One region of the Pseudomonas lini genome, then DNA from elsewhere that is predicted to be linked to it. Evidence: riboswitches for the same ligand, from Rfam matches in the RefSeq annotation. Region 1 holds a riboswitch; the other holds the start of a gene.
The links. Region 1 has a riboswitch for cobalamin ahead of cobW (cobalamin biosynthesis protein CobW). Riboswitches for the same ligand answer to the same signal wherever they lie in the genome.

Region 1 (15,440 bases):
TGCGCCAGACTACCGAGCTCTTCACCGGCCGGCATCGCGGTCTTGTCGGCGTAGCGGGTCAGAATCACGCTCTGTGACACGTCCGGCAAGGTCAGTTCCGCGCCCAAAAGCGCCGCGCAGGCGGCAGTGGCGGTGACGCCGGGAATGATTTCGAAAGGGATGTCGAGCTCACGCAAGTAGCGAATCTGCTCGCCAATCGCGCCGTACAGGCTCGGATCGCCGGAATGCACCCGGGCCACGTCCTGGCCATTGGCATGTGCGGCCTTGATCAGTTCAATGATCTGCTCCAGGTGCAATTCGGCGCTGTTGACCACTTGTTCGGCCTGGTGACCCTCCAGCACGGCGGTGGGCACCAGGGAGCCTGCATAGATGATGACCGGGCAGCTACGAATCAGCCGCTGGCCTTTGACGGTGATCAGTTCCGGGTCGCCGGGGCCTGCGCCAATGAAGTAGACGGTCATCGTCGTTTCCTGTCAGAAAAAGGGTATGGGCACGCTTCAGATGAAGATTGCTCATGATCGAAGGCGGGGATTATCGGGGATTTTACGCGGCGCTGGCCAATGCCAGGGTGGCCTGGGCGTATTTTTGTCGTGGAATCAGCAACTTTGCCGGTGCCTGAGCCAATTGTTCGGCCAGTGCCAGCGCGGCACTTTCCGCTACGCCGTAACAGCCGGTGCGTTCGAACGCGATATCCGAGTGGTGGCTGAGTTGTGGTTCATAACCGGCCAATTGTTCGCTGCTGAAATACATCAACGGCAATGCCAGTTGTTCGGCCAGTTCCATCAGGGCCGGCTCTTCGCGCTTGAGGTCGATACTGGCCAAGGCCTTGATCTCACGAAGCTCGATTTGATGGGCCTGTAACGCCTGATCAAGTAGCGCCCGCAGCGTGCTGACGGGGCAGCCGCGCTGGCAGCCCAGGCCGACCACCAGGGTCGGCGCTGTGCTGACGTCAGTCATGCGGAGTATTGGCCATCGCTTTTGCGGCGGAACAACCAGGCGCTGATCAGGCCAAGGGCCAGCCAGAACGCCATGTTGGTCAGCTGCGAGGCGATTTTGAATTGCGCTTCCAGGGCTTCCGGCGCCAGCATCGAATGCACTTCCGGTTGCGGTGCACCGATCACATGAGGCACGGCGAGAATCGCCACGCCGAGGATCTTCATCAGCCAGTGGCGGCTGAATACGATGAGCGCGATGCCGACAGCGGTGGATGCGGCAGTGCCAATCCACCAGATCTGCCGTTGCGCCAGATCTGCTGCGGCAGTGCCCGGTAGCTCAGGTGGCAGGCCGAGGGTTGGCGCCAGCACGAACGTCGCATAACCGGCCAGACCCCAGAGCAGGCCTTGAGAGGTACGGCGTGGAGCACGCAAGGTGTAGAGGCCCGCGAGCATCAGGGCGAAACCGACCGCTACCACCAGATTGCCGCCGGTGGTCGACAGCACGCGCTGCCAGCCGTCTTCCGGCTCCCATGCTTCGGCGTCGTGGGTGTGAGCGGCGACAGCGCCAGCGTCGTGCTCGTGGACTTCGACAGCAGCCGGTTCGGATTTTTCGTAGGTCTCGGCCTGCAAAATCAGCGGGGCAACCCAAAAACTTTGCAGCAGGGTCAGCAGCAGGGCGGCCAGCAACCCGGTGAAACCTGCGGTTTGCGCAATACGCTTGATCATGTCAGCAGGTCTCAATGGCACGGAAAGGCGGAGCTGTGACGGGTGTCGTGCGCGGCGTTGTGTACCGCTTCGATGTGCGAGAAACCGGCGAAGTACACCAGGCACGCGCCAAGGATCGACGCACAAAAAGCGGCGGTCAGGCGTTGGCTCAAGGTTGAAGTGGTGCTGGCGGTGGTGCTGGCGGTACTGCTGATGATCGACATGGCGCTTCCCTCTGGTCTGTCAGCGGGTGAATAGAGCGCATGAAAACCTCCGCACGTCGGGGCACGCAGAGATTTCAAACAGCGCCCGCCCACCGCGGGTTTGTTATTCAGTGAACGTAAAGTCACTTTGTGTTGCGGGCCGGTCTCCGGGCTCGCGAGGGGCAGGGCTAACGCCGAAACCTGCAAGCATCACCTTCCCATGCCGTGTGACGGGCACAGTGGATCTGACGCTTCACTCGCTTACCGTTGCGGGGGCAGCACCGGACTGACATGGCTTTGAGTAAAGCACATGATTCACCGGTTTCCCGTTTCACCCTGTGAAGGGCACCCGTAACAAGGTGTGTAGGAGAGCATGGGCGGGGGTTGGGCGTCAATTGGCAAGGGTTCTCAACTGACACCAAATACCTGTGGCGAGGGAGCTTGCTCCCGTTCGAGCGCGTAGCGGTCGCATCAAATTCATGCGGTCTGTCCATTAGATACGCATCGCATGGTTTCACGACTGCTTCGCAGCCGAACGGGAGCAAGCTCCCTCGCCACAGGCAGGCTCCTTTGCCACAGATGATCGCATTCTCCTATAGGACATTGACCCGCCCCCACACGATGCGTAGCCTTGCGCTTTCGAGGTTCTTCGGCGTCTGCCGAAGCTAAGAAGGGAACGCGGTCAATGCCGCGGCTGCCCCCGCAACTGTGAACGGTGATGTTCGCTGCCACGCCACTGCAAGCCCTGATCCATCAGGTTCGCGGGAAGGCGCAGCAAACGCCAGTCGAGCGATTGGCACACCGTCAGCCAGGAGACCTGCCTCGACACAGATTCTCACTTTCAACCGGGCGGGGTGATCCGGTGGCGGAACTCTTGCGTGCGCACCTGCCGCAGCGATTGTCGTCCCGTATGCCCGCCACCTTGCCAAAGGGCATCCGATGAAAACACTGGCCAAACTCCCCGTCACCATCGTTACCGGCTTCCTCGGCTCGGGCAAAACCACCTTGCTGCGCCACATGCTCGACAACGCCCAGGGCCGTCGCATCGCGGTGATCGTCAATGAGTTTGGCGAGCTGGGCATCGACGGCGAAATCCTTAAGCAGTGCTCGATCGGTTGCACCGAAGAAGAAGCCAACGGTCGCGTCTATGAACTGGCCAACGGCTGCCTGTGCTGCACGGTTCAGGAAGAATTCTTCCCGGTGATGCGCGAACTGGTCGCGCGTCGCGGCGACCTCGACCACATCCTCATCGAAACTTCGGGCCTGGCCCTGCCAAAACCTTTGGTTCAAGCCTTCCAATGGCCAGAAATCCGCAGCGCCTGCACGGTTGACGCGGTGATCACCGTGGTCGACAGCCCGGCCGTCGCTGCTGGCACCTTCGCTGCGTTCCCGGATCAGGTCGATGCCATGCGCAAACTCGACCCGAACCTGGACCACGAATCGCCGCTGCACGAGCTGTTTGCCGACCAACTGGCCAGCGCCGACCTGGTGATCCTCAACAAGGCCGATCTGATCAGCGCTGAAGACCTGGCCCGCGTGCGCCTGGAAGTCGCCGAAGAACTGCCGCCAGCGGTAAAAGTCATCGAAGCCAGCAGCGGTCGTCTGCCACTGGACGTGCTGATCGGCCTCGGCGCCGGCTCCGAAGAACACATCGACAGCCGCCACAGCCATCACGATCATCACCATGAAGGTGAAGATGATCACGACCACGACGCGTTCGATTCCATCTCGATCGAGCTGCCACAAGCTGACGAAAGCCTGCTGATGGATGCACTGACTCAATTGGTGGTCCAGCACGGCATCCTTCGGGTGAAAGGTTTTGCCGCGGTGCCGAACAAGCCGATGCGCCTGCTGATCCAAGGCGTGGGCACGCGCTTCGACAAGCACTTCGACCGTCAGTGGGGCGCTGAAGAAGCGCGCACCACCCGTCTGGTGTTGATCGGTCAGGATCTGGATGCCGCAGCGCTCGAAGCGCAATTGCGCGCTGCGCTCAGCGTTTAACCCATGCACCTGCTCAGGACCCAGCCCGGCGGTTTCGTGTCGGATGACAACATTGCCGACCTTGGACAAACCCCCGCCGAGCTGGTGATCCTGTGCAGCGGCGATTCCAGCCTGGCGTTGCTCGCCGAAGCGGCGCAGCAGTTACCCGACGATTACCCGAGCGTGCGCCTGGCCAACCCGATGCAGGTGCAGAATCACGCCTCGGTCGATCTCTACGTCGACGAAGTGCTGCGCCACGCCAAGGTGATTCTGATCTCGCTGCACGGCGGCATCGCCTATTGGCGTTACGGCATCGAGCGTCTGGTGGAATTGTCCGAGCGCGGCGTGCAGCTGATTCTGGTGCCGGGGGATGATCGCCCGGACCCGGAACTCAGTGACCTGAGCACCGTAACCGCGCAAGAGCGCGATCGGCTCTGGCACTTCCTGCGTCAGGGCGGCATGGCCAACGCGCTCGACCTGTTTCGCTGCCTCGCCAGTCGTTGGCTGGGCCGCGACTACCCCTGGTCCGAGCCGCAAACCCTGCCACGCACGGCGATTTACCATCCGCAAAAAAGCCCCGCTGAACTGAAGGATTGGCAAGCCGACTGGCAAGCTGATCGGCCGGTGGCGGCGGTGCTGTTTTATCGCTCGCACTTGCAGGCGGCGAACACTGGTTTCATCGATATTTTCTGCCAGCGTTTGCAGGCGGCGGGGTTGAATCCGTTGCCGATTGCGCTGGCCAGTTTGAAAGAACCCGGCTGCCTGACGGTGGTCGAGGACTTGCTGGATGAAGTCGAGGCGGGGGTGATTCTCAACACCACCGGTTTCGCCCAGTCCAGCCCCGAAGCACCGCACCTGCGGCCGTTTCGCCGCAACATTCCGGTGATTCAGGCGATCTGCGCCCAAGACAACGAACCCGGCTGGCGCGCCAGCGAACAGGGCCTCGGTCCCCGCGATCTGGCAATGCACATTGCATTGCCGGAGCTGGACGGGCGAATCATCAGCCGGCCGATCAGTTTCAAGGACCTGGCCTGGCGCAGCGAGCGCAGTCAGTCCGATGTGGTTTGCTACCGGCCTGCACCTGAGCGCATGGATTTTGTCGCTGAACTGGCGCGGCGCTGGATCGATCTGGCGCGAGTGCCCAATGGCGAAAAACGCATCGCCCTGATCCTCGCCAATTACCCGACTCGCGATGGGCGTATCGGTAATGGCGTGGGTCTCGATACACCGGCCGCCGCACTGAATATCCTTCGTGCCCTGCACGCCGAAGGTTATCCGCTGCCGGCCGAGTTGCCGGACAGCGGCACCGCGTTGATCCAGCAATTGCTCGGCGGCGTCAGCAACGACCTCGATACCCTCGACCAGCGTCCCTGTCATCAAAGCCTCGCGCTGGACGATTACAACCTGATGTTCAACGCGCTGCCAGAGGCCAATCGCCAAGCCGTGCTGGAGCGCTGGGGCGCCCCCGAAAACGATCCAATGTTCCGTGGCGGACGAATGATGATTGCCGGTCTGCGCTTCGGCCTGACTTTCGTCGGCATCCAACCGGCCCGGGGTTATCAGGTGGACCCGAGCGCGGTGTATCACGATCCGGACCTGGTGCCGCCCCACGGCTATCTCGCTTTCTACTTCTGGTTGCGCAACACCTACGGCGCCCACGGCGTGATCCACGTCGGCAAGCACGGCAACCTCGAATGGCTGCCGGGCAAGGGCGTCGGGCTGTCGGAAAACTGCTGGCCGGACGCATTGCTCGGACCGCTGCCGAACATCTATCCATTCATCGTCAACGACCCGGGCGAGGGCGCCCAAGCCAAGCGTCGCACCCAAGCGGTGATTATCGATCACCTGATGCCGCCACTGACCCGCGCCGAAACCTACGGTCCGCTGCGCAATCTCGAATTGTTGGCCGACGAATATTACGAAGCGCAATTGCTCGATCCGCGCCGCGCCCGGGAACTGCAACGCGACATTCTGCAATTAGTGCGCGACACGCACATCGACCGTGAACTGCAACTGGACGAAAAGCTCGACAGCGATGCCGATGCGGCGATCTGGTTGCCGCGTCTGGACACGTACCTGTGCGACTTGAAGGAGTCGCAGATCCGCGATGGCCTGCACGTGTTTGGCGAATCGCCGGTCGGGCGGTTGCGCATCGACACCTTATTGGCTTTGCTGCGCATTCCTCGCGGCGATGGCCGTGGGGCGCAATCGAGCTTGTTGCGGGCATTGGCCAAGGCGTTTGAATTGGGCTTCGATCCGCTGGATTGCGCGTTGGTTGAGCCTTGGGTCGGGCTGCGTCCGGATGCCCTGTTGTCGGTCAGCGATGATCTATGGCGCACAGCGGGCGATACCCGCGAGCGACTGGAGCTATTTGCCGCTGAACTGATCTTGCTGACACTGAACCCATCTCAAGCCCACCACGACCCCTGTGGGAGCGGGCTTGCCCGCGAAGGCGGCGTGTCAGTCGACATTGATTTATCTGACCCACCGCTATCGCGGGCAAGCGCGCTCCCACAGGGTCTTGCGTGGGCTGACGTCAGCGCCATCCTTGAGAGCCTGCGCGAAGTGGTCGCACCACGCCTGGACGCCTGCGGCCCGGCAGAAATGCGCGGCTTGCTCGACGCCCTCAGCGGTCGATTCGTCCCGGCGGGGCCTAGCGGCGCACCGAGTCGCGGCCGGCTGGACGTGCTGCCCACCGGGCGCAATTTCTATTCGGTGGACGTGCGCAACCTGCCGACCACCACCGCGTGGCGCATCGGCTTCCAGTCCGCGAACCTGATTCTTGAGCGGCACTTGCAGGACCACGGCGATCACCTGCGGCAGCTCGGCCTGTCGGTCTGGGGCACCGCGACCATGCGCACCGGTGGCGACGACATTGCCCAGGCCATGGCGCTGATGGGCGTGCGCCCGGTTTGGGCCACTGGCAGCCAGCGTGTCGACGACTTCGAGATTCTGCCGTTGAGCCTGCTGGACCGCCCACGGGTGGATGTGACCTTGCGCGTTTCCGGATTTTTCCGCGATGCCTTTGCCAACCTGATCCGGCTGTTCGACGCCGCCGTGCAAGCGGTTGCCGCGCTGGATGAACCGGACGATCTCAACCCGTTGGCGGCCAAGGTTCGTGCCGAGCGCAAAGCGCTGCTGGAATCCGGTCTCGATGAAGAAGCGGCTCGGCGGCAGGCCGGCTGGCGCATCTTCGGGGCCAAACCGGGTGCTTACGGCGCGGGCGTGCAGGGCGCCATCGACGGTCGCTTGTGGCAAAGCCGCGAAGACCTGGCCGAGATTTACCTGAATTGGGGTGGCTATGCTTATGGTGGCTCCGACGAAGGCACCGCCGCCCGCGAACAATTCGCCCAGCGTCTGAGCCAGGTGCAGGCAGTGCTGCAAAACCAGGACAACCGCGAGCACGACTTGCTCGATTCCAACGATTATTACCAGTTCCAGGGTGGCATGCTGGCGGCTGTCGAAAGCCTCAGTGGTGAAGCGGCGGCCAGTTATCACGGCGACCACAGTCAACCAGACTTGCCCAAGATTCGCACCTTGAAGGAAGAGCTGAACCGGGTGATTCGTTCCCGGGCGGCCAATCCGAAATGGATCGACGGGGTCAAGCGTCATGGCTACAAAGGCGCGTTCGAACTGGCGGCAACGGTCGATAACCTGTTTGCGTTCGACGCCACCACGCAGTTGATCGACGACCACCAGTATGCGTTGCTGGCGGACGCCTATTTGCTTGATCCGGCGACCCGGGAGTTTGTCCGCGAACACAATCCCCATGCCCTGCGCGACATGACCGAGCGCATGCTCGAGGCGCAGCAGCGGGGGATGTGGAAAGAACCGGGCGAGTACCGCGAGGCGCTGGAGAATTTGTTGCTGGATATAGAAGAAGACGGCTAAATCTGTGGCACCGCTAACCTGTGGGAGCGTGGCTTGCCCGCGAAGAGGCCCTAACAATCAACATTGATTTCGACTGAGCGGGCGCCTTCGCAGGCAAGCCACGCTCCCACAGGTACAAGGTGTGCCTGCCACCGACCATGACTGAGATATGTAAATGACCGACACCCCCCATTTCCCGCTCTCCGCCGTGGTCGGCGCCGATGACTTGAAGCTCGCGCTGTACCTGACCGCCATCGACCCGAAAATCGGTGGCGTGCTGATCGAGGGCCCGCGCGGCATGGCCAAATCCACCCTGGCCCGAGGCTTGGCGGACTTGTTGGCCAGCGGTCAATTCGTCACCTTACCGCTAGGCGCCACCGAAGAACGGCTGGTCGGCACCCTCGACCTAGACGCGGCCCTGAGCGAGGGGCGCGCACAGTTTTCCCCCGGCGTACTGGCCAAGGCCGACGGCGGCGTGTTGTATGTCGATGAAGTCAATCTGCTGCCCGATCACCTCGTGGACTTGCTGCTCGACGTGGCCGCCAGTGGCACCAACCTGATCGAGCGCGACGGGATTTCCCATCGGCATTCGGCGAAGTTTGTGCTGATCGGCACCATGAACCCGGAAGAGGGCGAATTGCGTCCGCAATTGCTCGACCGCTTTGGCCTGAACGTCGCCCTCAGTGGCCACACCGCACCTGCCGAGCGTGGTCAGATCATCCGTCGTCGACTGGATTTCGACAGCGACCCGCAAGGGTTCTGCGCCGAGTGGGAAAGCCAGCAACACGCACTGCGCGAGCGTTGTCAAAAGGGGCGCTCGGCACTGGCGAACATTCCCCTCGACGATGCCGCGCTGGCGCAAATCACCGAGCGTTGCTTTGCTGCTGGCGTCGATGGTCTGCGGGCCGATCTGGTCTGGTTGCGTGCTGCTCGGGCTCATGCGGCCTGGCGCGGAGCGAATGCCATTGGCGAAGAAGATATCGACGCGGTCGCCGAGTTTGCCTTGCGTCATCGTCGTCGCGAACACTCGCCTCCAATGCCGCAACAATCCCAGGCCCCACAGCCGCCCTCTAACCAGAATCCCAACCCCAGCGAAGGTCAGGGCCAGTGGGGCGAAATGCCCGCCCAGGCGCTGCCGGTCGGCGCTCGACGTGAAGTGCCGAGCTGGCCAAAAAAGCCCTAGGCATTCGCCCTCGATCAGACGCGGGGGCGAATGCCAGACCCCGCGCAGGACGACTGGATCACGGTAAACAGGGCAAGCGTCACGCAGCCCTGAGCGGATCGATCAATTGGCCCGGCACCTTGCTTAATGGCCGACCGCGTCAACGCGACGATGTGCTGTTTCACCTGCGCACCCGCAGTCCTCATGAATTATGGCTGGTGATTGTCGACGCCTCGGCCTCGACCCGGCGCCATCACGCGTTGAGCGATGCCAAGGGTTTGCTGGCGCAACTGTTCGACGATGCCTATCGACAGCGTGCGCGCTTGGCTTTGCTGACCGCCAGCGGCCATGTGCCGAAGTGGCAGGTGCAAGGGTTGAAAGCCTCGGCTGGCTTGCGTGACTGGCTCGACGGACTCGGTGCCGGCGGCGGAACGCCGATGCTGGCGGCGCTGGGTGAAGCAGGGCACTGGCTGGCGGCACGGCAAAAGCGCTTTCCGGCAGAGCAGCAACGGCTGTTGCTGGTGACGGATGGACGGGTGAAGGAGTGGTCAACGTTGCCGGCGCTGGAGTGTCCGGGGTTGCTGATCGACATTGAGCGCGGCCCGATTCATCTTGGCCGGGCAAAGGTGTTGGCAGCGCAGTTGCAGGTTGATTATCGACATATCGATGAGCTGATTTCAGGTTGAGTTCTGTACTGACAGTATTGACCCCATCGCGAGCAGGCTCGCTCCTCACATTGGAATGCGTTCTCCTGTGGGAGCGAGCCTGCTCGCGATGGCATCACTTGGGTATCGGATAATCACGGCGACCCCACATCGCTGCCCTATGCTGCTGTAAGCAAGCCATCACAGGAGTGACCCATGCGCGTTCTAGCCCGCAACGATCAAGACGATTTTCGCGTCAAAGCCTACGCTGGCACCAACGGCGTGTTGCTGGCGATCGACGTGGCCGAACCCCGCCGCAAAGGCCTGCTGGGTTTCGCCATCGAAAAGCAGCAAGGCAGCAAACCCTGGCTGTTTCTGTTCAACAGCCTGACCTTCCCCGGCAAGGCTCATACATTCCCCCAGTTTCACGCCACCCCCAGCGATACCGCGCCGTTGCAGAAGTTTCGTTGGGCCGATTACGCAGTCAATCCGGGCGTGACGATCCATTATCGGATTCACCTGGCCTACGGCACCGCCGATGCGCCGCAGTTGGGTGAGTTTCTGGAAGTGACGATCAGCACCGACAATGGCCTGCCCAAAGGCCAAAACGTCATTTTCAATCGGGCGGTGGCCGCCAGTCAGGCTTTCCAGCGTAAGTTCGCCGACGTTGATGCGCTGCTCAGCGTCAACAAGAAACTGCCCATCGAAGAATGGCCCTACGCCCCACGGCAATGGCTGGAAAACGGTCTGCTCGCACGCTTGCTGGGGTTCATCGAACGGGCCGAGGATGGCCAATGGGCGCTGGACATCGCGATCTATGAATATCAGTTGAAAGTGATCGTCGATGCGGTGAATGCCGCTTTCCAGCGCGGCGTAAAGGTTCGGGTTCTGTACCATGCCCAACCGGACGAAGACACCACTGCGCTGAACGAAGCCAGCCTGGAAAAAATCCCGGCGGCGAACAAACGCGGGCGAGTCACCCACAACATTTTCCACAACAAATTCATGGTCCTGAGTCGGCTCGATGCAGCGGGGCACCCTCAGCCCGAAGCGGTGCTCTGCGGCAGTACCAACTTCACAGCTAACGGTGTTTATCGTCAGGCTAACGTTGTGCATGTGCTGGACGACGCCCGAATCGGCGCCAGTTACCTGCAAACCTTCGAGCAAGTCTGGTCCACACCGGCGGACGTCGGCGCCACCCGGGAATGGCTCACGGAAAACAATCCGATGCAGTCGGACCAGGCGCTGTTCGCAGGGTTCTCACCGCGCACGGGTCAGGGCGACTTGCGTGAATTTGTCGAGGTCATCAATGCCGCCAAAAAAGACCTGCTGTTTGTCACGGCGTTCACCTTGCCGGACGAAATACTCAACGCCTTGCTCGGCCAGCCCCACGACGACATCTTGCGTTACGGCTTGCAAAACACCGTTAGCAGCATCACCGGTTTCCACGCCGACCGCACCGCCCAATTTGCCGCCACCGCGCTGCTCAATACGGGCCTGGAAGGCTGGCTCAAGGAAAACATGAAAGGCCAGAAGGGCAACCTGCTGGTGCACACCAAAGCCATCGTCGTCGACTTCACCACCGACACACCGACCATCATCAGTGGCAGCCACAACCTAAGCGCCGCAGCCAGCAACGGCAATGACGAGAACTACCTGATCATCCGTGGCGACACCGACCTGGCCGATCGTTACGGGCTGGAACTGCTGCGCTTTTACGAGCATTACCGGTTCCGCTACTTCGCAAAAAAACTGCAACTCAAGCAGGTCCGGCCGTTGGCTCCGGATGACAGCTGGACCGATGACTATTACCTCCAGGGGGATTTGCGCATGCTGTCACGGCTGCGCTTTGCCGGACGATAAACAGCCCGGTGATTCCTGGTTGATCAGGTAACCGTGCGCAGCGTGAATCTGCACCCCGGTGAAACCGGCCTTTTCCAAGCAATAGTTCTGGAAGTGATTTCCAGTCAATAAGGACTCATGCCTGGAAGGAGATGGTTGTTCATTTTGTGTTGAGCTTTAATTGCCTTTTACCGAACCGGGAGGCCCAGAGCTGGCCTCCCGGACAAGCGATCAGCTTGGCTGACGCAGTTTCATAGCGAGTTCTTCTGCGTTGAGTTTGCGCGACGCGGCGGCCACCTCTTTGCTGACGATGGTCTTGCCAATCGGCGCCAGGGCGATGCTGGCCAGTTTCAAATGCTGGATACCGAACGGGATGCCGATGATAGTGATGAAACACATCAAGGCCGAGATCACGTGACCGATGGCCAACCAGATACCGGCGAACAAAAACCAGATCACGTTGCCGACTACGCCCAGGCCGCTGGTGCCCAGGTCCTCCTTGTTCGACAGGTCTTTGCGGTTGACCGCTTCCTTACCAAACGGGAAAAACGAGAACGTGCCGATTACAAAGCACGCGCGACCCCATGGGATACCGACGATAGTCAGGAACGCGACTGCACCCAACAGCCACCAACTCAGGCCCATGATGACGCCGCCGAGGATGAACCAGAGAAAATTGCCGATCGCACTCATGTAAAACTTCCCTATTTTGTCCGCCAGAATGGTGGGCTAGTGGCTACATGCTATCTGCTGATAGCGCCCAGGAAAAGCCTGCGATTCAAAAGTTTACGCGCACGTGACGGAGTGCAAAGGGTATGGAGTGTGCGATGCAGCCAAGGTAAATCGTGGCATGCGGCCCGTGCGACAGGTTTTGGACGTCGTTTAGTGACGTGCTTGGCAAACACCTCGCTCAGCGTCTGCTTGCTACCAAAGCCTTTGAGTTTCTCCAGCAATTTTCCATCTTTATAAAACAGCACCGTGGGGGTGCCGGTCACTTCCGGATGCCGGGGGGATACGTGGGTGCTGAGCATGTAAATGTGTGCGTGTTCCACATACGTCTGCGCAATGGACAGGAAAATCGGTCCGGCCATTTCGCAGGCATAACAGCTCGGGTGGCCGAAATACAGGATCACCGGGCGCCAGGTTTTAAGGGCTTTGCGGTAGTCCGAGGGGGACTGTACGTGGGTGATGATCGAGTTCATTGAAATCTCCCTTTTCACACGGGCATCGAGGCTTATTGACGGTAAAGGAGAGGAGGCGGTGAGTCTACTGTCAGAAATTACAGGTAGGGCTCTGCTTCATTTTGAATCGCTATGGCTTCAGATGTGGTGCAAATACTCGAGCGTTGTGGCCAACGGTAGCGTTCATTCCATTGTCCATTTCGTAACACCTTCCTCGCGCTAACGCGCATCCGGCTGATTCAAAACACTTTTCAATTCCCCCGAGATTCCGCTCACTACCTGTGGCACACTTTCTGCTGTCTATTCCGTTGTTACATACCTGTTTCCGGTATAGCGGAATAAACATGACTCTGGAGTGCTTGCCATGCATCGCCGACCTTCGTTGTTTAAAGCGTGTGTTTTCGTTCTCGCGGCTTCGGCCGCTGTCATGGGTGTCGCCCAAGCGGCAGACAGCAAGCTCGACAGCGTGCTGGCCCGTGGGAAGTTGATCGTGGGTACGGGCAGCACCAATGCGCCGTGGCACTTCCAGGGAGCGGATGGCAAGTTGCAGGGTTTTGATATTGATATCGCGCGGATGGTGGCCAAAGGGTTGTTCAACGATCCGAGCAAGGTCGAGTTCGTGGTGCAGTCGTCCGATGCGCGGATTCCGAATCTGCTGACCGACAAGGTCGACATGAGTTGCCAGTTCATCACCGTGACCGCCAGCCGCGCCCAGCAAGTGGCGTTCACCCTGCCGTACTACCGCGAAGGCGTGGGCCTGTTGTTGCCGGCCAACAGCAAGTACAAGGAAATCGACGACCTGAAAGCTGCCGGTGACGGTGTGATCGTGGCGGTGCTGCAGAACGTGTACGCCGAAGAGCTGGTGCATCAGGCGTTGCCCAAGGCCAAGGTCGATCAGTACGACAGCGTGGATTTGATGTATCAGGCGGTGAACTCCGGCCGTGCCGATGCGGCGGCCACCGATCAGTCGTCGGTGAAATACCTGATGGTGCAGAACGCTGGTCGTTATCGCAGCCCGGCCTATGCCTGGAGTCCGCAGACTTACGCATGCGCGGTCAAACGCGGCGATCAGGACTGGTTGAACTTCGTCAATACCGTGCTGCATGAAGCCATGACTGGCGTTGAGTTCCCGACTTACGCGGCGTCGTTCAAGCAGTGGTTCGGTGTAGACCTGCCGACACCTACGATCGGTTTCCCCGTCGAATTCAAATGAAAACTGCTGCGCTCAGAAATACTGCGTTGAAAACAGACTCGAAATGCTCATTGACTAAAGTCAACTCCGCTTTCTCGTCTGTTTTCGCCTTGTCTTTCCTTCGCTCGCGACGTTTCCAATTTTTGAATGAGGAGCGGGGCGGTTTTAAATCGCCCCGCTCAAGGTACTGCTGACCATGAACTATCAGTTGAATTTTGCCGCCGTCTGGCGCGACTTCGACACCTTGCTGGCGGGGCTCGGTCTGGGCCTTGAGCTGGCGCTGGTGTCGATCGCCATCGGCTGCGTGATCGGCCTGCTGATGGCGTTTGCGTTGCTGTCAAAGCATCGCGCATTGCGGGTGCTGGCGTCGGTGTATGTGACGGTGATCCGTAATACGCCGATTCTGGTGTTGATTCTGTTGATCTACTTCGCGTTACCGAGCCTTGGCATTCGTCTGGACAAGATCCCGTCGTTCATCATCACCCTGTCGCTGTATGCCGGGGCGTACCTGACCGAAGTGTTTCGCGGCGGATTGTTGAGCATTCCCAAGGGGCTACGTGAAGCTGGCCTGGCCATCGGGCTCGGTGAGTGGCAGGTCAAGGCGTACATCACCGTGCCGGTGATGCTGCGCAACGTGCTGCCGGCCCTGTCGAACAACTTCATTTCGCTGTTCAAGGACACCTCGCTGGCGGCGGCGATCGCCGTGCCGGAGCTGACCTATTACGCGCGCAAGATCAATGTCGAGAGCTACCGGGTGATTGAAACCTGGCTGGTGACCACAGCGCTCTATGTTGCGGCCTGTTACCTCATTGCCATGATGCTGCGTTACCTCGAACAGCGTCTGGCGATTCGCCGATAGGAGGCCCCCCATGTACGAATCCCCCAGTTGGTTGCATGAGTTATGGGTGGCGCGGGACGTCCTGTGGCAGGGCTTTCTGACCAGTGTGCAGTGCTCGGCGCTGGCGATTTTGTTGGGCACGCTGGTCGGCATCGTTGCAGGTCTGGTGCTCACCTATGGCACGTTCTGGATGCGCGCGCCGTTCCGGTTTTACGTCGACATCATTCGCGGCACGCCAGTGTTTGTATTGGTGTTGGCCTGTTTCTACATGGCGCCGGCACTGGGCTGGCAAATCAGCGCATTCGGGGCCGGCACCTTGGGTCTGACGCTGTTTTGCGGCTCCCACGTCGCCGAGATTGTGCGCGGTGCATTGCAGGCGTTGCCGAGTGGCCAGATGGAAGCGAGCAAGGCCATCGGCCTGACGTTTTACCAGGCGCTGGGCTACGTGTTGTTGCCCCAGGCATTGCGGCAGATTCTGCCGACCTGGGTCAACTCGTCCACCGAGATCGTCAAGGCCTCGACGCTGTTGTCGGTGATCGGCGTTGCCGAATTGCTGCTCAGCACCCAGCAGATCATCGCCCGGACGTTCATGACCCTGGAGTTTTACCTGTTCGCCGGTTTGCTCTTTTTCATCATCAATTACGCCATCGAATTACTCGGCCGGCACATTGAAAAGCGGGTGGCCTTGCCATGACACAAGCTCAAGTTTCGACACAGGATCAAGCGCTGCTGGACATCCGTGGCCTGCACAAACAATACGGCCAGCTCGAAGTGCTCAAAGGCGTCGACCTGACCATGCAGCGCGGCAACGTGGTCACGCTGATCGGTTCCAGCGGCTCGGGCAAGACCACACTGCTGCGCTGCGTGAACATGCTCGAAGAGTTCCAG
Region 2 (15,440 bases), 630 kb from region 1:
TCGGACGGCTTCTGGAAGTTCGACAAGCTCAAGGCGGCGTTCAGCGAGCACATGGGCCAGACCACCGATGTGGTGGGGGTGGTGCTGAGTCAGGCGACGGCTTCAGGTCTTGCGCTGATTGGCTGGCTGGCCAATCTGGTGCTGATTCCGGTGGTGAGTTTTTATCTGCTGCGCGACTGGGACCTGATGATGGCCAAGATCCGCAGCCTGCTGCCGCGTGATCGTGAAGAGCGCGTCATGTCCCTGGCGGGTGAATGCCATGAAGTGCTCGGCGCGTTCGTGCGTGGGCAGTTGCTGGTGATGCTGGCGCTGGGCGTGATCTACGCCGCAGGCTTGATGATCGTCGGGTTGGAGCTGGGGCTGTTGATCGGCCTGATTGCCGGTCTGGCGGCGATCGTGCCGTACATGGGGTTCGTCATCGGGATTGGGGCGGCATTGATTGCTGGTCTGTTCCAGTTCGGTGGCGATTTGTATCCCATGATCGGTATTGTCGCGGTGTTCATGGTCGGCCAGGCGCTGGAAGGCATGGTCCTGACGCCGTTGCTGGTGGGCGACCGGATCGGTCTGCACCCGGTGGCGGTGATTTTCGCGATCCTGGCCGGCGGCGAGTTGTTCGGTTTTACCGGAGTGCTGCTGGCATTGCCGGTGGCGGCGGTGATCATGGTCCTGGTGCGCCACGTGCATGATTTGTACAAGGATTCGGATATCTATGGCGGTGTCGACGAATCCGGGCTGTAAGTTTTTTTGATCGCTATAGCGGGCAGTCTGGTTTCGTGCCAGGTTTGCCCGTATCGCTCGCGTGGCTGTCACATGCGCTGTCAAAGAAACGGTCATAAAACCAGTGCGTTAACGCAAACCTTTGATTTTGCTTGTGGTCTGTCGCATTGTGCGGTCAGCCTCACGGGTATAAACTTCGCAAACTTTACACAGAGGCCACTAACGGTTCCTTTGGAACTGTTCAGTCAGCATGAAACCGATTCAGCTGCCCCTAGGTGTGCGTCTGCGTGATGACGCTACCTTTATCAATTACTACCCAGGCGCCAATGCCGCTGCACTCGGCTATGTCGAGCGGCTCTGCGAAGCCGACGCCGGCTGGACGGAAAGCCTGATTTACCTCTGGGGCAAGGACGGAGTAGGGCGCACGCATTTGTTGCAGGCAGCGTGTCTGCGCTTCGAACAACTGGGGGAGCCGGCGGTGTACCTGCCATTGGCCGAGTTGTTGGACCGCGGCATCGAAATCCTCGACAACCTCGAACAATACGAACTGGTCTGCCTGGACGATCTGCAGGCGGTCGCCGGAAAGGCGGATTGGGAAGAGGCGCTGTTCCATCTGTTCAATCGTCTGCGTGACAGTGGCCGGCGTCTGCTGATCGCCGCCTCGACATCTCCGCGCGAACTGCCGGTGAAGCTGGCAGACCTCAAGTCGCGGCTGACACTGGCACTCATCTTCCAGATGCGCCCGCTCTCTGATGAAGACAAATTGCGTGCCTTGCAGTTGCGCGCATCGCGTCGCGGCCTGCACCTGACCGACGAGGTCGGGCATTTTATTTTGACTCGCGGTACCCGCAGCATGAGTGCGCTTTTCGAGCTGCTTGAACGCCTCGATCAGGCCTCCCTCCAAGCTCAGCGCAAGCTGACAATCCCGTTCCTGAAAGAAACCCTTGGTTGGTAAAAACCTGGATCAGGCTCAGGTTTTACAGGGGGGTCGGCATATTCCAGGCGTCAACAAATCCGCTTTCCTGCAAGAAGGCAGGCTGCGCAAAAGTTCAAAATGGGCTTAAGCGCTTAGATGTAAACGAGAAACCGATAAGTCACATAAAGATCGATTGAATTTGCAAATGAGGTTGATAGCGGGCATAGTCTCGGCTTCTTTAGAAACTATCAGCCACGGTCGTGCCCATGCTAAATCGCTTCGCACCCCTCGTGCCTCTCGCACTCGTCACCCTGTTGTTCGGTTGCGCTGCTCACTCTCCAGTGTCCCAGCAAGCGCCACAACAGCAGGTTTCAAATTCAGTTACCGCGCAGTCTTCCGTTCTTTTCCAGGAAACTCTTTACCAAGACGGCGTGGCCACCGATAAAGAACTGGCAGACTTCGCCGGCGGCAAGTCGTACCAGCTTCCGGTTCTGGCCGACAGCATCCTCGAACGTGGCATGTCCCTGATCGGTACCCGTTACCGTTTCGGCGGCACCTCCGAGGCTGGCTTCGACTGCAGCGGCTTCATCGGTTATCTGTTTCGTGAAGAGGCCGGCATGAACCTGCCGCGCTCCACTCGCGAAATGATCAACGTTGACGCTCCTCTGGTTGCTCGCAGCGCTCTCAAGCCAGGTGACTTGCTGTTCTTCGCCACCAATGGCCGTCGCGGTCGTGTCAGTCACGCCGGGATCTACCTGGGTGACAACCAGTTCATCCACTCCAGCAGCCGCAAAAGCGGTGGTGTCCGGATCGATAGCCTGGGCGACAGCTACTGGAGCAAGACCTTCATCGAAGCCAAGCGCGCACTCGCGATGGCGCCGAATACGGCACCGGCTATCGTCACTGCACGCAAGTAAGCGGACAGTTTGTAAGGCGAACTTAAAGTCTTACTTGAAGTTTGCCGCGTAGCCGCTAGAATCCTGATCTATTATTGATGGCAAACCGCCTGCGTTCTGCGCAGGCGGTTTTCTTTTCTGTCTCTGTGGCAGAAAAAGCCGCAGCCAGATCAGGATGTTCTGCTTATGACGATGTCGGCCCGCCTCGCACTCATGTTCTTCGCAGCGCTGCTCAGCGCCTGCGCCAGCCGCACACCGCCACCTGCGCCGGTGGTCCGCGCTCCAATTGTTTTCGGTCCTTCCCAAGCCTTTTCCCCTGCGGCAGAAGACGTGCTGTTTCGCGCGCTGGGTCTGGTGGGAACGCCTTATCGTTGGGGTGGCAACACGCCGGATTCCGGGTTCGATTGCAGCGGTCTGATCGGTTACGTGTATCGCGATGTCGCAGGCATTTCCTTGCCGCGCTCCACCCGCGAGATGATCGGCATGCAGGCCCCCAATATCGGCAAGGAAGGCCTGCAAACCGGTGACCTGATTTTCTTCGCCACCAATGGAGGCTCCCAGGTCAGCCATGCCGGGATCTACGTCGGCGAAGGCCGCTTCGTCCACGCGCCAGCCACTGGCGGCACGGTCAAGCTGGACAGCTTGTCCAAAGCTTACTGGCAGAGAGCCTATCTGAGCGCCAAGCGTGTCTTGCAACCCGAGCACTTGGCACATAATCCGTAGTGCAGGTTGTCATGACCAGGTCTCACCCTCTGTTGTAAACGCTGATCCCCTGTGGGAGCGGGCTTGCCCGCGAAGACGGCGGCACATTCAACATCGATGTAGTCTGGGCTGCCGCTATCGCGGGCAAGCCCGCTCCCACAGGGTTTTCGTCTTGCAGTAATAACATTATTTAGCCGCGCTAACGCGCCACACCTTGTTCCCCACATCATCCGCCACCAGCAAGCCTCCTTGCTGATCAATCACCACGCCCACCGGCCGGCCCATGGCTTTTTCCTCGTCATTGAGGAAACCAGTGAGCACATCCACTGGTTGCCCGGTCGGTTTGCCGGCGCTGAACGGCACGAAAATCACTTTGTAGCCACTGTGCGGTTTGCGGTTCCACGAGCCGTGCTGGCCGATGAAGGCACCTTGAGTGAACGGCGCGGGCAACTTGCTGCCTTCGGCGAAGGTCAGGCCCAGTGATGCGGTGTGTGGCCCCACCGCGTAATCTGGCGCAATGGCCTTGGCCACCAGCTCAGGGTTTTGCGGCTCGACGCGAATGTCGACGTGCTGGCCGTAATAGCTATAAGGCCAACCGTAGAACCCGCCGTCCTTCACGGATGTGATGTAGTCCGGCACCAGGTCGCTGCCGATTTCGTCACGCTCGTTGACGGCGGTCCACAGTGCGCCGCTCTGAGGCTCCCAGGCCAGACCGTTTGGATTACGAATCCCCGAGGCGAAGATCCGATGGTTGCCGGTGGCGCGATCCACTTCCCAGATCGCCGCGCGTCCTTCCTCCTGATCCATGCCGTTTTCACCGACGTTGCTGTTTGAGCCCACGGTGACGTACAGCTTGCTGCCATCCTTGCTGGCGATGACGTTTTTGGTCCAGTGGTGATTCAGCGTGCCGCCCGGCAGATCGACCACCTTGATCGGCTGCGACTTGATCGCCGTCTCGCCATCTTCGTAGTGGAAACGCAGCAGGCGATCAGTGTCGGCGACGTACAGGTCATTGCCGACCAGGGTCATGCCGAACGGCGAGTTAAGGTTTTCCAGAAACACCGTGCGGGTTTCGGCGACGCCGTCGTGGTCCTTGTCCCGCAGCAGGGTGATGCGGTTCGGGCTGGGGACGCCGGCGCCGGCGCGACCCATGACTTTGCCCATGACCCAGCCGCGAATGCCTGTGCCGTCATCGGGTTTGGGCGGTGCGTTGGTTTCGGCCACCAGCACATCGCCGTTGGGCAGCACATAGAGCCAGCGCGGATGATCGAGGCCTTCGGCAAACGCCGCCACTTGAGTCCCGGCCGCGGTGACGGGTTTCTTGCCTTCAGGCCAGCCGATCGCCGGGGCGATGTTCACCGTCGGGATCAGGGTTTTATTCGGCTCTGGCAGCTTGGGCGACGGTCCGGTTCCGTCCGAGACTTGCAGGCTGGAGGTTTCACCACAGGCGGCGAGCCCTCCGGCGAGCGCGATGATGAAAACGAGCTGGGGTTTGTGCATTACTGATCTTCCCTATGAATGCATTGACGTAATCATAGAGAAGCGTAGACGTTCGATGGTTCAACCCGTCAGCCGCGAGCTTCCTTGAACAATACGGCGATCCCTGGATGATAGTTGCCGGCTTCATTACGCAACTTGCGGTAGGCGTAAGGGAAATACCAGGCCACGGCGCAGGTGTGTTCCTTTTGCAGGTCATCGACCATGTCCTGGAGTTCTTCCGGGGTGGCGCTGTGTTGGGCTTTTTGTGGCGCGACAAACAGACAACCGAGTTTCAGATCGCTGGCGTAGCTGATTCGCTTCGCGTCACTGGTGATGTCCGCCAGTGCCTGGGTCAGGTTCAGGCTATTGACTCGCGGCCAGCGCTGGGTGGCCTGGAGATATGCGCGTTCTTCGCTGCTGGCGATAAACAGATCGGCGCGGGCGTTGCGTTCGCCTTCTTCGGTCTGTTTGCGCGTCGACGTTTGTTGCAGCGTGACCATTTCTGCCATCCAGGCCGCAGCGGAGAGCAGGCCCAGGTTGGCGTTTTCGTCGTACCAGTAAGGTGTATCGTTATCGCCGCGCACGGCGTTGTAGCGGTCGATACAGTCAAACCAGCGTTCCAGCACCGGCCGCAGGAATTGCAGCTTCGGATTGCTGATGATCATGCCTTGCATGTGGCTCACCCTTATTATTGTGTTGTCAGGTTGTGGCTCTTTGATATCACTGCTGGCAGTGTGGCACAAGATTGGCGTCAGTTAATTGATCGACGGCAGTTATTCGCTCAGCGGCGACCCGGCTTTAATTGACGCTCCATCCCCAACCCTCTAACCTTCGCGGCTTGTTTCAGGTGCTCTGTGACCTTGGTCGACAGAGTGAAACAGGGAAACCGGTGAGTGAATTTCTTCCAGCGAAGAATGATCACGATCCCGGCGCTGCCCCCGCAACGGTAAATGAGTGAAGACTGCGCCTTGAGCCACTGTGTCTAGTGCTGACATGGGAAGGCGCGCAATCAGGCGCAAGCCGCTCATGAGCCCGGAGACCGGCCTGATTCATCCAACGGCATCACGGTGGGCGATGCCAGGCTTCTTGCCGTCTATTCTTGTGCCTGCCCGCCGTTATCCAGCCTCAACGGAGAGCTCCCCCATGACTGATACCCCCGATCGTGACGAACGCCACCTGGCGCGCATGCTGCGCAAAAAAGCGGTGATCGACGAACGCATCGCCAACTCGCCGAATGAATGCGGTTTGCTGCTGGTGCTCTCCGGCAACGGCAAAGGCAAAAGCAGCTCGGCGTTCGGCATGCTTGCGCGGTCCATGGGCCACGGTATGCAGTGCGGCGTGGTGCAGTTCATCAAGGGGCGCACCAGCACCGGCGAGGAGTTGTTCTTCCGGCGCTTCCCGGAGCAGGTGCGTTTTCATGTGATGGGCGAGGGCTTCACCTGGGAAACCCAGGATCGCCAGCGCGACATTGCCGCCGCCGAAGCCGCTTGGGCGGTGTCCCGCGAATTGCTGCGTGATCCGGCCATTGGCCTGGTGGTGCTTGATGAATTGAACATCGCCCTCAAGCACGGCTACCTCGATCTCGATCAGGTGCTCAGCGACTTGCAGGCCCGTCCGCCGATGCAGCACGTGGTGGTCACCGGTCGTGGCGCCAAACCGGAGATGATCGAACTGGCCGACACCGTCACTGAAATGGGCATGATCAAGCACGCCTTCCAGGCCGGAATCAAAGCGCAAAAAGGCGTCGAGTTGTGAACAGCACTTTATGAATAGCCATCGTCAATGCCCGGCGGTACTGATCGCCGCGCCGGCCTCCGGTCAGGGCAAGACCACCGTCACCGCCGCGCTCGCCCGTTTGCATCGCAATCAGGGGCGCAAGGTTCGCGTGTTCAAATGCGGCCCGGACTTTCTCGACCCGATGATTCTCGAGCGCGCCAGCGGTGCACCGGTTTATCAACTCGACATGTGGATGGTCGGCGAGCAGGAAAGTCGGCGTCTATTGTGGGAGGCCGCTGGCGATGCCGACCTGATCCTCATCGAAGGCGTCATGGGGCTGTTCGACGGTACGCCGTCCAGCGCCGATCTGGCGCGGCACTTCGGTGTGCCGGTGCTCGGCGTGATCGACGGCACCGCCATGGCGCAGACGTTTGGCGCGCTAGCATTGGGCCTTGCGCGTTATCAGCCGGACTTGCCGTTTGCCGGTGTGCTGGCCAACCGGGTCGGCACCGTGCGGCATGCGCAGTTACTCGAAGGCAGCCTGACTGAAGGCTTGCGTTGGTACGGAGCGTTGTCCCGGGAGACCGGGATCGAATTGCCGAGTCGGCATCTCGGCCTGGTTCAGGCCAGTGAATTGAATGATCTCGACCTGCGTCTCGATGCGGCGGCCGACTCCTTGGCCAGCAGTTGCGATGTGGCTCTACCGCCGGCCGTGGAATTCGCCGCGCCTGAAATGATTGCAGCCGAACCGTTGCTGGCCGGTGTGCGAATTGCCGTGGCCCGGGACGAAGCTTTCGCATTTACCTACGGCGCGAGTCTGGATCTGCTGCGGGCCATGGGCGCCGAATTGTCTTTCTTTTCGCCGATCCGCGACACCGAATTGCCGCAGGCAGACAGCCTTTATCTGCCCGGCGGTTACCCCGAACTGCACCATGTGGCGTTGTCACAAAACACGCCGATGCTGACCGCGATCCGCGCTCATCACGCGGCGGGCAAACCGTTGTTGGCCGAGTGTGGCGGCATGCTGTATCTGCTGGATTCCTTGACCGATGTCGAGGGCACTCGCGCTGAACTGGTTGGCCTGCTGGCCGGTGATGCGGTGATGCAGAAGCGTCTTGCCGCGTTGGCCTTGCAGGCGGTCGAATTGCCGGAAGGTTTGCTGCGTGGGCACACCTATCACCACTCGTTGACCAGCACTGAACTTGAGCCAATTGCTCGAGGTTTGAGCCCGAATGGCGGGCGAGGGGCGGAGGCGGTTTATCGTGAGGGGCGGATGACGGCCTCTTATGTGCATTTTTATTTTCCGTCCAATCCATCGGCGATTGCAGCGCTGTTTGTGCCTGATCGTGAGGCCGCCATCGCGAGCAGGCTCGCTCCCACATTGGATCACCTAAACCCTGTGGGAGCGGGCTTGCCCGCGAAGAGGCCATGACGGACAACGCATTCAGCCAGGCCGAACGCGACGCAGTTTACCGAGCCATCGCCGAACGCCGCGACATGCGGCATTTCAGCGGCGGCACCGTCGAACCCGAGCTACTACGTCGTCTGCTCGAAGCCGCGCACCAAGCGCCGAGTGTCGGCCTGATGCAGCCCTGGCGTTTCATCCGTATCAGCGACCGGGCACTGCGCGGCAAGATCCAGCAGCTGGTGGAAGAAGAACGCATCCGCACTGCCGAAGCCCTCGGCGAGCGTTCCGACGAATTCATGAAGCTCAAGGTCGAAGGCATCAACGACTGCGCCGAGGTGCTGGTCGCCGCGCTGATGGACGATCGCGAACGGCATATCTTCGGCCGTCGTACGCTGCCGGAAATGGACATGGCCTCATTGTCTTGCGCCATCCAGAACCTTTGGCTCGCGTCCCGCGCCGAAGGCCTGGGCATGGGCTGGGTGTCATTGTTCGAGCCGCAAGCGCTGGCGGACTTGCTAGGTTTACCGAGCGGGGCCAAGCCTTTGGCCATTCTTTGTCTGGGGCCGGTCGAGGCATTCTATCCGGCGCCGATGTTGGTACTCGAAGGCTGGGCGCAAGCGCGCCCACTCAGCGAGTTGCTGTATGAAAATTATTGGGGAGTGAGTCAATGAGTGTGGCGTTGTTGAGTGTCGCCGCGGTCGCGCTGGATGCGCTGCTGGGTGAACCCAAGCGCTGGCATCCGCTGGTGGCGTTCGGTCGTTTTGCCGATCGCATCGAGCAACGTTTCAACTCCGGTGGCCGCGGCTGGCGCAGTCATGGCGTTACGGCCTGGGTGATGGCGGTCGTGCCGCTGACTTTGCTGGCCACCGCACTTTCCTGGGCGCCTTACGTGGGCTGGATCGTCGAGATTCTCGTGCTCTATTGTGCCCTCGGCATGCGCAGTCTCGGCGAGCATGTCGAGCCGGTGGCCAAGGCCCTGCGCAGTGATGATCTGATCGAGGCGCGCAACCGCGTCGGCTATCTGGTCAGCCGTCAGACCAGCGAGCTGGATGAAACCGAAGTCGCCCGCGCCGCCACCGAATCGGTGCTGGAGAACGGCAGCGATGCGGTATTCGCCGCGCTGTTCTGGTTTGCCGTGGCGGGTGCGCCCGGCGTGGTGCTCTATCGTCTGAGCAACACGCTCGATGCGATGTGGGGTTATCGCAACGAACGCTTTGAGCGTTTCGGTTGGGCGGCGGCGAAGATCGATGATGTTTTGAACTACATTCCCGCACGCCTGGTGGCGTTGACCTACGCGCTGCTGGGCAAAACCCGACTGGCGCTGAAGTGCTGGCGTACCCAGGGCCCGACCTGGGACAGCCCGAATGCCGGGCCGGTGATGGCGGCCGGTGCCGGTGCGCTGGGCGTCGAGTTAGGCGGTGCGGCGATCTATCACGGTGAACTGCATCAGCGTCCGAAGTTGGGCGAAGGCGTGCCGGCGGATGCCGATTCTATCGACCGTGGCTGGCAATTGGTCCAGCGCGGGGTATGGTTATGGCTGCTGATTCTTTGCGTGGGGGCTGAGTTCTATGCTTGAGCACGGTGGTCGCTTGCGCAAGGCGGCGCTTGAATACGGCATTGCCGAAGCCGATTGGCTCGACCTGTCCAGTGGCCTGGCGCCTTGGCCATTCGCGGTCCCGGACATCCCGCTGCGGGCCTGGGCGCGGTTGCCGGAAACCGATGATGGCCTGGAGCAGGCCGCCTGCGACTATTACGGTGCGGCCCAAGTGTTGCCGGTGGCCGGGTCGCAAATGGCGATCCAGTTGCTGCCGCGTTTGCGCCGGGCCGGCAAGGTCGGCGTGCTGTCGCCGTGTTACGCCGAACACGCCGAAGCCTGGCGTCGCAACGGTTACATCGTGCGTGAAGTGTTGGAGTCGGAAGTCGATTTCTTTCTCGACAGCCTCGACGTGCTGGTGGTGGTCAACCCGAACAATCCCACGGGGTTGAGCCTGACCCCGGCTCGCCTGCTGGATTGGCATTCGCGGCTGGCTCAGCGCGGTGGCTGGCTGGTGGTGGATGAGGCATTCATGGACAACACCCCGCATTTGAGCCTGGCGCCGTTCACCCATCAGATCGGCTTGATCGTGCTGCGCTCCTTTGGCAAATTTTTCGGCCTGGCCGGGGTGCGGCTGGGGTTTGTATTGGCCGAACGCAAGTTGCTCAAGCTGCTGGCAGAACAGGTCGGACCTTGGGCGGTGAGCGGACCGACCCGCGTGCTCGGCCAGGCGTGCTTGACGGATACCGAGGGGCACACGCGACAGCGCGTTCGCACTGACGAAGCCGGCGAACGTCTGGCGTTGCTGCTTGAGCAGTATGGTTTCAAGCCTCAGGGCGGCTGCGCATTGTTCCAATGGCTGATCACCGAGCGCGCCGAAGCGCTGCATGAATTCATGGCCCGGCGCGGCATTCTGCTGCGGTTGTTCACCCACACCAGCAGCGTGCGGTTTGGCTTGCCCGCCGATGAAGCGGATTGGCTGCGTCTCGAGCAAGCGCTTGAAGCCTGTGTCAAGGAAGTGCAATGACTACATTGAAGGTGCAGGGCGCCACTTTAATGGTGCAGGGCACCACGTCCGACGCCGGTAAAAGCACGCTGGTGACGGCGCTGTGTCGCTGGGTCACGCGTCAGGGTGTGAGTGTCGTGCCGTTCAAGCCGCAGAACATGGCCCTCAACAGCGCGGTGACTGCTGACGGTGGCGAGATTGGCCGTGCTCAAGCGGTGCAGGCCCAGGCCGCCAACCTCGAACCGCACACCGACATGAACCCGGTGCTGCTCAAGCCCAATAGCGATACCGGCGCTCAAGTGATCATTCATGGGCGAGCGGTCACCACCATGAATGCCGTCGCCTATCACGACTACAAGGCCATCGCGATGCAAGCGGTGCTGGCTTCTCATGAACGCTTGAGCGCGGCGTATCCAGTGGTGATGGTCGAAGGGGCGGGCTCGCCAGCCGAGATCAATCTGCGCGCCGGCGACATCGCCAACATGGGGTTTGCCGAGGCGGTGGACTGCCCGGTCGTGCTGATTGCCGACATCAATCGCGGTGGCGTTTTCGCGCATTTGGTCGGTACGCTGGAGCTGCTGTCGCCCAGCGAACAGGCGCGGGTCAAAGGCTTCATCATCAACCGTTTTCGCGGCGACATCGCCTTGCTGCAACCGGGGCTGGACTGGCTTGAAGCACGCACCGGCAAACCGGTGATAGGCGTCTTGCCGTATGTAATGGACCTGCATCTTGAGGCCGAGGACGGTCTCGATCAGCGTCAGACCGACAAGGCCGATCAAGTACTCAACGTGGTGGTGCCAGTACTTCCGCGCATCAGCAACCACACCGATTTCGATCCGCTGCGCCTGCATCCGCAAGTGGATCTGCAATTCATCGGCCCCGGTCAGGCGATTCCGCCGGCCGACCTGATCATTCTTCCCGGCTCGAAAAGCGTGCGCAGCGACCTCACGTACCTGCGGGCCAACGGCTGGGACACGGCTATTTCGCGGCACTTGCGCTACGGTGGAAAAGTGCTGGGAATCTGCGGCGGTCTGCAAATGCTCGGCGAGCAGGTGCACGACCCGCTGGGCCTCGAAGGAGCACCGGGCTCCAGTGCCGGTTTGGGCTTGTTGGCGTTCGAAACGCAGCTCGAAGAAGAGAAGCAGTTGCGCAATGTACGTGGGCGTCTGGTGCTGGAAGATGCAGAGGTCAGTGGCTATGAAATTCATGCCGGGGTGACCACCGGGCCAGCCCTGGAAAATGCCGCGGTGCAGCTCGACGATGGTCGCTGCGATGGCGCGCAAAGTGTCGATGGGCAGATTTTCGGCACGTATCTGCATGGCTTGTTCGAGTCACCGGCAGCGTGCAGTGCGCTGTTGCGCTGGGCTGGTTTGCAGGATGTGCAGGCGGTGGATTACCACGCCTTGCGTGAGCGCGATATCGAGCGGTTGGCGGATCTGGTGGAGAAGCATTTGGATACTTCGTTGCTGCGTGAGCTCTGTGGGATTTGAGGTGGCTGCACAGGCCTCATCGCGGGCAAGCCCGCTCCCACAGGTTCCGCGGGTGGACAGAAATCTGTGAACAGCCTCGATCCTTGTGGGAGCGGGCTTGCCCGCGATGAGGCCCGTCCCGACACCGAAGATTTTAAGGAATAAACCATGCTGCAACTGATCCTCGGCGGCGCCCGCTCTGGCAAAAGTCGCCTGGCTGAAAAACTGGCGACAGACAGTCAACTCCAAGTCACTTACATCGCCACCAGCCAACCCCTGGACGGTGAAATGAACGAACGGGTGGCCCATCATCGCGCCCGTCGTCCAGCCGAATGGGCGTTGATCGAAGAGCCGCTGGAACTGGCCCGCGTGCTGCGCGAAAACGCCAGTGCCGATCGTTGCTTGCTGGTGGACTGCCTGACGCTGTGGCTGACCAATCTACTGATGCTCGACAACGCCGAGCGTCTGTCGGCCGAACGCGAAGCCCTGCTGGACTGCCTGGCATCGTTGCCGGGTGAAATCATTTTTGTCAGCAACGAGACCGGGATGGGTGTCGTACCGCTGGGCGAGTTGACTCGCCGTTATGTCGATGAAGCCGGTTGGCTGCATCAAGCCTTGGCCGAGCGCTGTCTGCGAGTTGTCCTGACCGTCGCCGGCCTGCCCCTGACTTTGAAAGGAACTGCGTTATGACTCACTCCTGGTGGCTGAACCCGTGCAAGCCAATCGACGCGCAAGCAGTCGAGCAGGCGCAGGCGCGTCAACAGCAACTGACCAAGCCTGCCGGCTCGCTCGGCCAGCTCGAATCGGTAGCGGTGCAATTGGCCGGGTTGCAGGGGCAGGTCAAGCCGACGCTCGATCAGCTGTGGATCACGATTTTTGCCGGTGACCATGGTGTGGTCGCCGAAGGCGTGTCGGCGTTTCCGCAGGAAGTCACCGGGCAGATGCTGCACAACTTTGTCAGCGGCGGCGCGGCGATCAGCGTGTTGGCGCGGCAGTTGGGCGCTTCCCTGGAAGTTGTCGACCTCGGCACCGTCACGCCGTCGTTGAATCTGCCGGGTGTGCGTCACCTGAATATCGGTCCGGGTACGGCGAATTTCGTCCAGGGGCCGGCGATGACCCAGGCCCAGGGCGAACTCGCCCTGCAGGCCGGCCGCGACAGTGCGCTGCGCGCTATCGCAGCCGGCGCACAGTTGTTCATCGGTGGCGAAATGGGCATCGGCAACACCACCGCGGCCAGTGCGTTGGCCTGTGCGTTGCTCGATTGCCCGGTGGTGCATCTGGCCGGGCCAGGCACCGGTTTGAACGCGGCGGGTGTCATCCATAAAGCCCAAGTCATCGAGCGCGCCTTGGCGTTGCATGGCGTTCAGCGTAGCGATGCGCTGCAGACCTTGTTCAACCTCGGCGGATTCGAAATCGCTGCGCTGGTCGGCGCCTACCTGGCCTGTGCTCAGGAAGGTATCGCGGTGTTGGTCGACGGGTTTATTTGTAGCGTCGCTGCGTTAGTGGCGGTGCGTTTGAATCCGGCCTGCCGTGAGTGGTTGCTGTTCGGTCATCGCGGCGCCGAGCCGGGTCATCGCCATGTGCTAGAAACCCTGAACGCCGAACCGTTGCTGGACCTCGGTCTGCGACTGGGCGAGGGCAGTGGCGCGGCATTGGCCGTGCCATTGCTGCGTCTGGCCTGCGACCTGCACGGGCAGATGGCGACATTCGCCGAAGCCGCGGTGGCGGATCGCCCGGCATGACCTTGCGCCTGGACCTGTTGCGGCACGGCGAAACTGAACTCGGCGGCGGTTTGCGCGGCAGCCTCGACGATGCGCTGACCGATAAAGGCTGGGAGCAAATGCGCACCGCGGTGATCGAGCAGGGACCCTGGGATCGACTGGTCAGTTCGCCGTTGCAGCGTTGTGCGCGTTTTGCTGAAGAGCTTGGGGCGCAACTGGGTTTGCCGGTGCAGCTGGATAAGGATCTGCAAGAGCTGCACTTTGGCGCCTGGGAAGGGCAGAGCGCGGCGGCGTTGATGGAAACCAGTGCCGAGGCGTTGGGCTTGTTCTGGGCCGATCCCTATTCATTCACGCCGCCTGACGGTGAGCCGGTGGCGGATTTTTCTGCGCGAGTGTTGGCGGCCATCGAGCGGCTGCACACGGCCTATGCGGGGGAGCGAATCCTGCTGATCAGCCATGGTGGCGTCATGCGTTTGTTGCTGGCTCAAGCGCGCGGATTGCCGCGTGAGCAGTTGCTCAACGTTGAAGTCGGCCATGGCGCGCTGTTCTCGTTGTCGCTCCAATCCGGCGTCTTGTTGAGGGAAGCGATCTGACCATGTTGCCATTCTGGATCGCCCTGCAATTTTTGAGCAGCCTGCCGATTCGTCTGCCGGGCATGCCGACACCCGAGGAGCTGGGCCGGTCGCTGCTGTTTTATCCGCTGGTCGGTTTGTTGTTCGGCGCGATTCTGTGGGGGCTGAACTGGCTATTGCTGGGCACGCCATTATTGCTTCACGCCGCATTGCTGCTGAGTGTTTGGGTTGTGCTCAGCGGCGCGTTGCATCTGGATGGCCTGGCCGATAGCGCCGATGCGTGGCTCGGTGGCTACGGCGACCGTGAACGCACCCTGACCATCATGAAAGACCCGCGTAGCGGGCCGATCGCCGTGGTGACGCTGGTCCTGGTATTGCTGCTCAAGTTTGCCGCGTTGCTGGCGTTGATCGAACAGCAGCACAGCGTGGCCCTGATCATCGTTCCATTGATTAGCCGCAGCGCGTTACTGGGTTTATTCCTCACCACGTCTTACGTGCGTCCCGGTGGATTGGGGCAGGCACTGGCCGATCATCTGCCGCGTTTGGCCGGCAAACAGGTGTTGGTGATCAGTGCGGTGGCCTGTGTGCTGATGGCTGGCCTCAGCGGTGTAGGAGCACTTGCGTTGGCGACGGTGCTGTTTGTCTGGTTGCGGCAAGTGATGGTGCGGCGATTGGGCGGGACAACGGGCGATACGGCGGGGGCGTTGCTGGAATTGCTGGAGGTGGCGGTGCTGGTGGGATTGGCGTTGGTCTCATGAATAATGTGGTGGATGTGCTGACGCCTTCGCGGGCAAGCCCGCTCCCACAGGGTTATCGGGTTAATCACAAAATAGCGCCACACCACTCATCCTGTGTGGGAGCGGGCTTGCCCGCGAAGGCGATCTATTCTACAAAGCAATTTTTGAAACTTGCTTTCATTTAACCGCGGGTATATACACGCACTATGCTTCCTTCTCAATGTTTGTGTACCAACCTGCGTCGCGCCGCTCGTGGCGTCAGCAGGCATTACGACGGTGCCCTCGACGGCTTCGGGATTAACGTTGCCCAGTATTCTCTGCTGTGCAATCTGCAGCGTCTGGATCAGCCGAGTATCTCGTCTCTGGCCGAAGCCATGGGCCTGGATCGCAGCACCCTCGGGCGCAATCTGCGGGTGTTGGAGGGCGAAGGCCTGGTGACGTTGGTCGAAGGCGAGGACATGCGCAATCGCATCGTCCTGCTCACCGAAACGGGTCGTGAACGTCTGGCAGCGGCCTTGCCGGCCTGGGAAGCGGCGCAGCAGCGGTTGATTGATCGTTTGGGTGCCG

Region 2: linked by a shared signal. The riboswitch ahead of cobO (cob(I)yrinic acid a,c-diamide adenosyltransferase) and the one ahead of cobW (cobalamin biosynthesis protein CobW) in region 1 are both predicted to bind cobalamin.

What each region holds. Positions count from the first base shown of each region.
Region 1 is NZ_OZ061318.1:5,781,285-5,796,724, forward strand. It holds gene cobM (precorrin-4 C(11)-methyltransferase) at 1-461, opposite strand, end outside; gene AB3226_RS26440 (cobalamin biosynthesis protein) at 544-957, opposite strand; gene AB3226_RS26445 (CbtA family protein) at 954-1,661, opposite strand; gene AB3226_RS26450 (CbtB-domain containing protein) at 1,673-1,864, opposite strand; cobalamin riboswitch at 1,984-2,211, opposite strand; cobalamin riboswitch at 2,469-2,683, shown strand; gene cobW (cobalamin biosynthesis protein CobW) at 2,783-3,844, shown strand; gene cobN (cobaltochelatase subunit CobN) at 3,848-7,714, shown strand; gene AB3226_RS26465 (ATP-binding protein) at 7,869-8,876, shown strand; gene AB3226_RS26470 (VWA domain-containing protein) at 8,996-9,541, shown strand; gene AB3226_RS26475 (phospholipase D-like domain-containing protein) at 9,716-11,362, shown strand; gene AB3226_RS26480 (YccF domain-containing protein) at 11,573-12,034, opposite strand; gene AB3226_RS26485 (thioredoxin family protein) at 12,085-12,543, opposite strand; gene AB3226_RS26490 (transporter substrate-binding domain-containing protein) at 12,887-13,735, shown strand; gene AB3226_RS26495 (amino acid ABC transporter permease) at 13,911-14,573, shown strand; gene AB3226_RS26500 (amino acid ABC transporter permease) at 14,584-15,246, shown strand; gene AB3226_RS26505 (amino acid ABC transporter ATP-binding protein) at 15,243-15,440, shown strand, end outside.
Region 2 is NZ_OZ061318.1:5,146,434-5,161,873, forward strand. It holds gene AB3226_RS23320 (AI-2E family transporter) at 1-738, shown strand, start outside; gene hda (DnaA regulatory inactivator Hda) at 968-1,672, shown strand; gene AB3226_RS23330 (C40 family peptidase) at 1,900-2,550, shown strand; gene AB3226_RS23335 (C40 family peptidase) at 2,716-3,252, shown strand; gene AB3226_RS23340 (sorbosone dehydrogenase family protein) at 3,418-4,731, opposite strand; gene AB3226_RS23345 (hypothetical protein) at 4,800-5,384, opposite strand; cobalamin riboswitch at 5,539-5,773, shown strand; gene cobO (cob(I)yrinic acid a,c-diamide adenosyltransferase) at 5,854-6,465, shown strand; gene AB3226_RS23355 (cobyrinate a,c-diamide synthase) at 6,476-7,858, shown strand; gene bluB (5,6-dimethylbenzimidazole synthase) at 7,855-8,505, shown strand; gene cbiB (adenosylcobinamide-phosphate synthase CbiB) at 8,502-9,410, shown strand; gene cobD (threonine-phosphate decarboxylase CobD) at 9,403-10,395, shown strand; gene AB3226_RS23375 (cobyric acid synthase) at 10,401-11,864, shown strand; gene cobU (bifunctional adenosylcobinamide kinase/adenosylcobinamide-phosphate guanylyltransferase) at 12,012-12,533, shown strand; gene cobT (nicotinate-nucleotide--dimethylbenzimidazole phosphoribosyltransferase) at 12,530-13,585, shown strand; gene cobC (alpha-ribazole phosphatase family protein) at 13,582-14,157, shown strand; gene AB3226_RS23395 (adenosylcobinamide-GDP ribazoletransferase) at 14,160-14,894, shown strand; gene AB3226_RS23400 (MarR family winged helix-turn-helix transcriptional regulator) at 15,080-15,440, shown strand, end outside.